4 regions of the Oceanobacillus sp. AG genome follow, and region 4 is predicted to be linked to each of the others. Evidence: riboswitches for the same ligand, from Rfam matches in the RefSeq annotation. Region 4 holds a riboswitch; each other region holds the start of a gene.

What was found. Region 4 has a riboswitch for S-adenosylmethionine ahead of GN217_RS09910 (5-methyltetrahydropteroyltriglutamate--homocysteine S-methyltransferase). Riboswitches for the same ligand answer to the same signal wherever they lie in the genome.
Region 1: it holds a riboswitch for S-adenosylmethionine, as region 4 does, so the genes downstream of both, GN217_RS00720 (methionine ABC transporter ATP-binding protein) here and GN217_RS09910 (5-methyltetrahydropteroyltriglutamate--homocysteine S-methyltransferase) in region 4, are expected to answer to the same signal.
Region 2: it holds a riboswitch for S-adenosylmethionine, as region 4 does, so the genes downstream of both, GN217_RS00225 (O-acetylhomoserine aminocarboxypropyltransferase/cysteine synthase family protein) here and GN217_RS09910 (5-methyltetrahydropteroyltriglutamate--homocysteine S-methyltransferase) in region 4, are expected to answer to the same signal.
Region 3: it holds a riboswitch for S-adenosylmethionine, as region 4 does, so the genes downstream of both, metK (methionine adenosyltransferase) here and GN217_RS09910 (5-methyltetrahydropteroyltriglutamate--homocysteine S-methyltransferase) in region 4, are expected to answer to the same signal.

Annotation. Positions count from the first base shown of each region.
Region 1 covers NZ_WOWT01000002.1:157,676-159,858, reverse strand. The annotation lists gene GN217_RS00725 (methionine ABC transporter permease) at 1-133, opposite strand, end outside; gene GN217_RS00720 (methionine ABC transporter ATP-binding protein) at 139-1,155, opposite strand; SAM riboswitch class I at 1,561-1,672, opposite strand; gene GN217_RS00715 (pyridoxal phosphate-dependent aminotransferase) at 1,752-2,183, opposite strand, start outside.
Region 2 covers NZ_WOWT01000002.1:45,410-47,592, forward strand. The annotation lists gene GN217_RS00225 (O-acetylhomoserine aminocarboxypropyltransferase/cysteine synthase family protein) at 1-1,267, opposite strand, end outside; SAM riboswitch class I at 1,387-1,504, opposite strand; gene rarD (EamA family transporter RarD) at 1,769-2,183, opposite strand, start outside.
Region 3 covers NZ_WOWT01000008.1:8,120-10,302, reverse strand. The annotation lists gene pckA (phosphoenolpyruvate carboxykinase (ATP)) at 1-751, opposite strand, end outside; SAM riboswitch class I at 1,090-1,195, shown strand; gene metK (methionine adenosyltransferase) at 1,317-2,183, shown strand, end outside.
Region 4 covers NZ_WOWT01000016.1:19,030-21,212, forward strand. The annotation lists gene GN217_RS09910 (5-methyltetrahydropteroyltriglutamate--homocysteine S-methyltransferase) at 183-1,280, opposite strand; SAM riboswitch class I at 1,458-1,561, opposite strand; gene GN217_RS09915 (MDR family MFS transporter) at 1,624-2,183, opposite strand, start outside.

The DNA.
Region 1 (2,183 bases), on a different contig from region 4:
GTGTCAGTACAACAAGTATGCCTAAAGGCACCCCAATCAAAATCGCAAAAAATAAGGAAATGATGACCATTTGAAACGTTTCAATGATAGCTTGGCCAATAATAGGCAGCCATTGTTCGATAAAGTTTTCCATTTTATTTATTCACCCTCCACTTCTTCTGTCACGACCCCTTGATCGTTTAAGAACGTTAAGGAGGCATTGATTTGTTCCTGTTCACCAACAAGATGAATGATCAGATTTCCGACGATCCCGTTTTTCAATTCCATAATATTCGCCGTTAAAATATTCGGCTTCACTTTAAACTTCTCAATCACTTGTGCAAGTAAAGGCTCCCCGGCACTCTCTCCAATAAATGTTAGGCTTGTCACCGTACCATTTAGTTTCAATTGGTTGATGAGTGATGCGGATAATTTACGCTGGGAAATCGTATCTAAAAACTTCTTTGTCGTCTTATGACGGGGATCGGTGAACAATTCGATACTGGAGCGCTGTTCAACGATTTCTCCATTTTCTAGAACCGAAACGTCATCACAAATTTTCTGAATGACACTCATTTCGTGGGTAATGAGTAAGATGGTTATCCCCAGTTCTTCGTTAATCTTAAGGAGTAAATCAAGAATTGAATTCGTTGTTTCGGGGTCAAGGGCACTTGTCGCCTCGTCGCTCAGCAGGATTTCCGGTTCCTGTGATAATGCGCGTGCAATGGCGACCCGCTGCTTCTGTCCGCCAGATAATTGAGAAGGGTAGCTGTCCCCTCTGTCTGCTAAATCAACAATTTTCAAATATTTTTCTACACGTTCTTTCACTTCTGTTTTGTTAAGCCCTAGAAGTCTTAGTGGTGTTGCTACGTTCTCATAAACGGTTGCAGTCTTCATGAGATTGAAATGCTGGAAAATCATTCCGATCTTCTGTCTCATTTTCCGCAAATTTTCATTTGATAGGGCTGTTAGCTCTGTACCATTGATCGTTACCGTTCCACTGTTCGGCTTTTCTAGTAAATTGACGAGCCGGATCAAGGTACTTTTACCGGCACCACTGTAGCCAATGACACCGTGGATTTCACCTTTTTTTACATGAAGGTTAACATTGTTTACCGCTGTAACATCCCCATTTTTAGATGGGAATACCTTCGTGATGTTCTCTAATTTGATCATCTATCTACCTTTCCCTTCCAATTGTCTTTAGATTAAGAAATAGTTGGTATAAACAAAGGCGGAAGCGCCCTTGCAGGTTAAAAACGCGACGTCCTGTCGCAACACCTGCACTAGCACATCCTGTGCGTCGTAGCAACGTACAAACTGGAGCACTCCGGAATGAGATAAAGGAAACACGGCGAACGTAGAGAGCCGATGTTGACTTATCGATTGGAGGAGTGTGAAGTTTGGGACTGCGCACTGCTCGTCCCACCAAAAGATCTGCTAGTTGCTGGGCGCAGAGCGGACGTGGCTGGCCCTGGACACCTAAGTTATCACAACACTTTTACTTTATAGTTCCTTATACAATAAAAATAGCCTCTCTTTTCTAAAGAAAGAGAGGCTTTGTATGTATTCAGAGGTCCTCTCTTATCTTTCAAAACATCACGTTTTGCTGGAATTAGCACCTCTTTTATGGTTGACATAAAAAGGTTGCCGAGCTTCATCGGGCCAGTCCCTCAGCTACTCTTGATAAGAGATAAAACTATTTAATTATATTGATATAGACTACAGCAAAAGTTACGTGTCGTCAACTCTTATTTTAGTAATCTTTCAGACTAAGAGAAAAGTTTAAGTTTTTCAATCCGTTCGACTGCTTCTTCAAGACGGGCTTCATCAACTAGTAAACCGATCCGGATATAACCTTCCCCGTACGTCCCGAAGCCATTTCCGGCGGCGACAGCAACATCAGCCTTTTCCAGTAGCAAATCAGCAAATTGCTCACTTGTATACCCACTCGGAACCGGCAGCCATGCAAAGAACGAGCCACTAGGAGCTTCAACTTCCCAACCAATCCGTTTACATGCCGCGATTAATGCATTCCTGCGCCCTTCATACAGCTCGACTAATTCCTCCACACTTGATTGCTCTGCAGTTAAGGCAACAGCCGCCGCATGTTGGACTGCGGGGAACAGACTAACGAATAAATGATCTTGCAGGAGATTGATCGCTTCAATCATTTTCGCGTTCCCAACAGCAAAGCCTACTCG
Region 2 (2,183 bases), on a different contig from region 4:
CTTGGTCAAGGTCTTTCAAGATATCTTTCGTTGACTCAAGACCAATTGATAGCCGGACAAGCTCTTCAGGCGTACCACTCTTTTGTAAGTCCTCTGCACTTAGTTGTTGGTGTGTCGTTGAAGCGGGATGAATAATAAGGGATTTCGAATCTCCAACGTTTGCCACATGGGACCAGAGGGTAATGTTATCGATCAACTTACGTCCTGCTTCCCGGCCACCTTTAATACCAAATGTAATTATAGATCCTGCGCCTCGGTTTAAATACTTTTTCCCCAATTCATAGGATGGGTGCTCCTCAAGCCCTGGATAGTTGACCCATTCAACAGCTGGGTGGTTCTTTAGGTACTTAACGACCTCTTTCGTATTTTCCAAATGACGATCAATACGTACTTGTAAAGACTCTAGCCCTTGAATGAAAGTGAATGCGCTCTTTGGACTTAGTGATGCACCAATATCACGTAGAAGTTGAACACGTAATTTTGTTGCATATGCAGCCGGTCCTACATCTGCGTATTTTAAACCTTTATAGCTATCGTCCGGTGTTGTGAACTCAGGGAAACGCGGGTTATCCCAGTTGAAGCGTCCACCGTCAATAACGACACCGCCGATAGTTGAACCATGACCGCCAATCCATTTCGTTGCCGAGTGGATCACAATATCTGCGCCCCAGCTAATTGGTTTTGTGATGAATGGGGTTGCAAATGTATTATCGATAATGAGTGGAAGCCCATTTTCATGCGCGATTTCAGCAACTGCTTCAATATCAAATACGTTCAAGCTTGGGTTCGTAATCGTTTCCCCGAATATTGCTTTCGTTTTATCCGTGATTGCTGCACGGAAATTCTCCGGGTTTGTTCCGTCTACTAGCTTAAATGTGATTCCGTATTTCGGTAAGGTGTTTAGGAACAGGTTATACGTTCCACCGTAAAGATTGCTGTCCGCAATGATTTCATCACCGGTTCCAGCGATGTTTAGAATAGCGAGCGTAATAGCAGCCATTCCGGAAGATGTTGCCACTGCTCCTACACCATCTTCAAGATCCGCAATCCGTTGTTCAAAAGCTCCGACGGTCGGGTTGGTGATTCTTGTATAAATGTTTCCTGCTTCTGTGAGCCCGAAAAGATTTTGTGCATGCTCCGTATCCCGGAAAACATAGGAAGTTGTTTCATAAATCGGAACCGCTCTTGCCCGTGATGTTGGATCTGCTTCCTCTTGACCAGAGTGAAGAGCTTGTGTTTCTAAATTGAAAATGTTGAATTCTGACATTGATAATTCCTCCTTGGTTTTGAAAAATATGTAGCTTGGAATGTTTTGGAGAGAGGGGAATAATTAAAACGCCCCCCTTCCTTAAGAAGAGGGGCGTATAGTTTACTATACATATCCTCCTCTTATCTTCCAGATCCGGGTAGATCTGTAGGATTTAGCACCATTAAAAGTAAAATTGCTTACTTCAAGGTTGCCGGGCTTCATCGGGCCTAATCCCTCCGCCGCTCTTGATAAGAAGATTTCTTGCTTCAGATTTGCTAGAAGCGCGTTAATTGCGCTACTTAAAAATCTTTTATAAATTTACAGATGATTATAACGTTTAATCCAGACTAATGTCAACCCCTTTAGTTGGTTTTTTAAAAAAGATTGATACCGGGACATGGGGTCAGAGCGTTTGTCCCGCTGGTCTGGGACATGGGGGTCAGAGCAATTGTCCCGCAGGCGCTGGAACATTGGGGTCAGTGTATCTGTCCCACTGGGACAAGTGCTCTGACCCCATTCTTATGTATTTGCCTGTCTTTTCGCTGGGTGATGATATACCGAGCTTAAATAGAGAATTAATGCAAACCAGATAAATAAAAAGGCGATAAATTTTTCTATTGAAAAAGCTTCATGATAGACGAATACTCCTAGGAAGAGCATGATCGTCGGTGTAATGAATTGTAAAATCCCTACCATAGATAGCGGAATTGCTTTTGCTCCATTAGCAAATAATAAAAGTGGAATTGCTGTGGCGATCCCTGCGCCAATAAGTAAAAGATTTGTCCCGGATATAGCAGAGGACAGAGTGAAAGCTTGACGTGGTAGCAGGAAAAGGTAGCCCGCTGCAATTGGTGTAACTAGCATCGTTTCAATCGTTAGGCCATGGGTGGAGCTAATGTTGATTTTCTTTTTTAGAAGCCCATAGATTGCAAAG
Region 3 (2,183 bases), on a different contig from region 4:
CATCACCAATCAACCGGCGGTATGGATCAGCAGAAAGAGTCGTTTTTCCGGTTCCGGATAGGCCGAAAAATAATGCCACGTCACCCTCTTGACCAACGTTCGCTGAGCAGTGCATCGATAGAACATCCTGCTGTGGCAGCAGATAGTTCATTACAGAGAAAATCGACTTTTTAATTTCCCCTGCATATTCCGTTCCCCCGATTAATACGACACGCTTCTTGAAGGAAATGATGATGAATGTCTCTGAATTCGTCCCATCTTCTGCAGGGTCTGCTTTAAAATGCGGTGCTGAAATAACCGTAAATTCTGCTTGATGTGTTTTAAGTTCTTCTTCTGTAGGTGTTATAAATAGTTGACGGGCAAAAAGATTATGCCAGGCAAATTCGTTAATTACTTGGATCGGTAAACGATATTTTTCATCCGCTCCAGCAAAGCCTTGGAACTGATAAACTTCGTCCTTTTCCATTAAGTAATTTACTACCTTTTCGTGTAACTTATCAAAGGAAGCTTCATCGATCGGTTGATTCACTGGACCCCATTCAACCGTATCTTCCGTAATCTCGTCTTTAACAATAAATTTGTCTTTCGGTGAACGACCTGTATATTTACCTGTAGTTGCAGTTACTGCTCCTGTTGAAGTTAGAACGCCTTCATTTCGATCTAACACGCGTTCCACCAGACGAGCTACTGAATAGTTTCGATTCAAATTCTCGTGTTCTAATAGTTGGTTTGTCAATGATTTCTCCACCATTTTCATTCTTATTCTCCTGCCTTTTAAAAGGTTTTGTTGAAGGAAGACTGCAAACTTCCTCCTTATCGCTTATCTTAAATCTGACATTAGTATAACACATTAAATGGAATAGTCCATACTAATTGAAAAATTTTTTGAGAACTGTCGGTAACCTATTTTAGTTCGTTATCATTTTTGTTGGAAAACGATTTCAATATGTTGTTCTATATTTGATTGTAACAAAGAACAGACAGTATGAAAATAAAACTGGTAAAAAATAATGAAATATGATACGCTATTTTTCAGTAATCGATTATTAAGTAACGAATCCCTTTTAAATAAGGTTATAATAATTTCAATTCTTATTCAGAGCTGGTGGAGGGACAGACCCGGTGAAGCCCAGCAACCTCACGATTTGTGAAAGGTGCTAATCTGTTGCAAGGAATTTTCCTTGAACAATAAGAGTGAAAGGCTAATTAATCCTTTCCTCATACTTGCGGGAAAGGATTTTTATTTTCATGCTTTGAATAATGGAACGAATGGAGATTGGGTTCCGTTACATATTACAAAGGAGAGAACAAGCCAAATGGCTGCAAATGCAAATCGTCGTTTATTTACTTCAGAATCAGTAACAGAGGGACATCCTGATAAAATGTCGGATCAAATATCTGATGCGATACTGGATGATATTTTAAAAGAAGATCCAGATGCACGTGTGGCATGCGAGACAGTCGTTACAACGGGAATGGTGCTCGTAGCAGGTGAAATCACAACTACAACTTATGTAGATATACCGCAAATTGTCCGCCAGACGGTGAAAGACATTGGTTACACCCGAGCAAAGTATGGCTTTGATTATGAAACTTGTGCCGTCATGACTGCAATTGATGAGCAATCACCTGATATTGCCGGTGGGGTCGATAAGGCACTTGAAGCAAGAGAAGGGAAGATGGAAGAAGAAATAGAAGCAATCGGAGCAGGTGACCAAGGATTAGTGTTCGGTTATGCGACGAAAGAGACGGAAGAATATATGCCACTTCCAATTAGTCTTTCCCATAAGCTTGCAAGACGTCTTTCCGATGTAAGAAAAAACCGGGTATTGGATTATTTACGTCCAGATGGGAAGACACAAGTTACCGTCGAATATGATGAAAAGAATCAACCAGTTCGTGTGGATACAATCGTTGTTTCTACTCAGCATCATGAAGACATTCCGAATGAACAGATTATTTCTGACATTCGAGAGTATGTTATAAAACCGGTTATACCAGAAGCGCTTTTAGATGAAGATACAAAATACTTCATCAATCCATCTGGCCGCTTCGTGCTTGGCGGTCCGCAAGGTGATGTCGGCTTAACGGGCCGGAAGATCATCGTGGATACGTACGGAGGCTACGCACGTCACGGCGGAGGTGCTTTCAGTGGGAAGGATCCGACAAAGGTGGACCGTTCC
Region 4 (2,183 bases):
GAATGTTAGTTGAACAGAATCAGGGATTTACGGACTGTATATCCCCCCACCTTCACATGTTGGGCTTCCCCGTTTAGAAGTGGGGGTATTACAGACCGTTAATGTGTATAAAACACGAGAGTCTTCTGCTTGTTAAATAACAGGTGTACCGTCCAAATGCTTAAGATTATCTCATTTTGGTATCACCAAATTTCCTTTGATAACTCAACGATAAAGCGTAATTTCTCCCATTGCTGTTCTTCCGTTAACTTATTTCCGTGATGGGTTGATGAAAATCCGCATTGTGGGCTTAAGCAAATTTGCTCCTTGGGAATGTATTGTGTCGCTTCTTTTATTCGATCTTTAAGCTTTTCCTTATCTTCCAGTTCACCTGACTTCGAAGTAACTAATCCAAGGACCACTTGTGGCCCACCCTTAGGAATATGGGCTAAAGCTTTGAAATCCCCAGAACGTTCGTCATCATATTCCAGGAAAAATCCATCCACTTTTTCCTTCGCGAGTAAGGTTGGTGCAATCAAATCATAACTACCACTGAACATGTATGCAGACTGGTAATTTCCACGGCATAAGTGCGTTGTGACAGTTAAATCCGCTGGTTTACCATCCAACACTCCATTGATTACGCGGAGGGCCAAGTCGATGTATTGCTCTCTCGAGTAGCCATCTTCAGGGAATTCCTTCTCAGGAGAAGAGAGTCCTGCAATGTATACGTCATCCAATTGCAAGTAACGGACACCTGCATCGTAAAACGCTTGAATCGCATCACGGTATGCTTGAATAACATCTTTCGCATAATCTTCAATATCAGAATAAACCGTTTCATCCATCATGCCGGGGTGGAATAGCTGATTCGGACTTGGAATCGTTTGTTTTGCGACTGCACGACCATCAACAATTTTATTAAAGACCTTAAAGTCCTCAATAAATGGATGGTTCGGATTGAATGACACTTTTCCGTTGTTGCGAATTGTGTACTTTTCTGTTTCTATCCCTTTAAATCGATAACCATGCTCTGGAACATAGCCCTCTATGCCATTTAAATGCTCAAGGAAATCAGTGTGCCAGAATCTACGGCGGAATTCTCCATCCGTTACAACCTCTAAGCCAACTTCAATCTGCTTATCAACAATTCGGGTAATCTCTTCTGTTTCAATCGCATATAATTCATCCGCTGACTTCTTTTCGGCCTGAAAATCTGCTCTTGCTTGCTTAATGCTTTCGGGTCTTAATAAACTTCCAACATGATCTGCTCGAAATGGCGCTTTCGTAAGTGTCGTCATTGTATTTCCCCTTTTCATTATATATTTTGATTAGAAGACTCTGTCTTCACCAAGCTTTTACGGCGAATGCTCTAGTTGCATTTATGCGGGAAGAAAGGATTTCTACTTTCATATCTGCAAAAATAAGAAAATCCCCTTCTTGAAAATAAGAAGAGGATTCTAGTATCGTGTCTACTCTTCTTATCTTCAAGCATATGACGCTACTGGAATTAGCACAGTACATATTCATGTCTGTTGCTGAAGCTTCACAGGGCCAGTCCCTCCACTTCTCTTGATAAGAAAATTTGCTTTATTAAGTTATTAGCTATACTCTACATAGCTTTTAGATAATTGTCAACCTTTTTTAAACATTTTCTTCAACCGGCCGAGCGCGGTAGACAACGAAGGATAGAATTACTGCGATGATCGTAATGATAAAGATAATAAAGTAGACATGCTCCACTGCAACAACCATCGCTTGCGTTATTGATTGTTGAGACGCAGGATCCGCAACACCTGCGAGATAACTGGCCTGTTTCGAATTTAAAATACTGATAAATACCGAAACTCCAATTGCCCCGCTCAACGGCTGCAGCGTGGACATCACAGCCGTACCGTGCGGATATAATCGCTTCGGCAGCTGATTCAGCCCATTTGTTTCAGCCGGCATCATCGTTGCAGATACGCTAAGCATAATGAGCATGAAGCCAACGATAATAACCCAAGGCGGAGTATCAGCTGTCATTTGACTGAACATAAACATCGTCCCAGCAAGCACAATTGTCGCAGGTATCATCATCACCCGCGGGCCAACTTTATCAAATAACGCACCCATAAATGGGCTCATAATCCCGTTTAAAATACTTCCTGGCAAGAGCAACATCCCAGCCACGGCTGGCGCGAGAGCCATTGGTCCTTGCATGA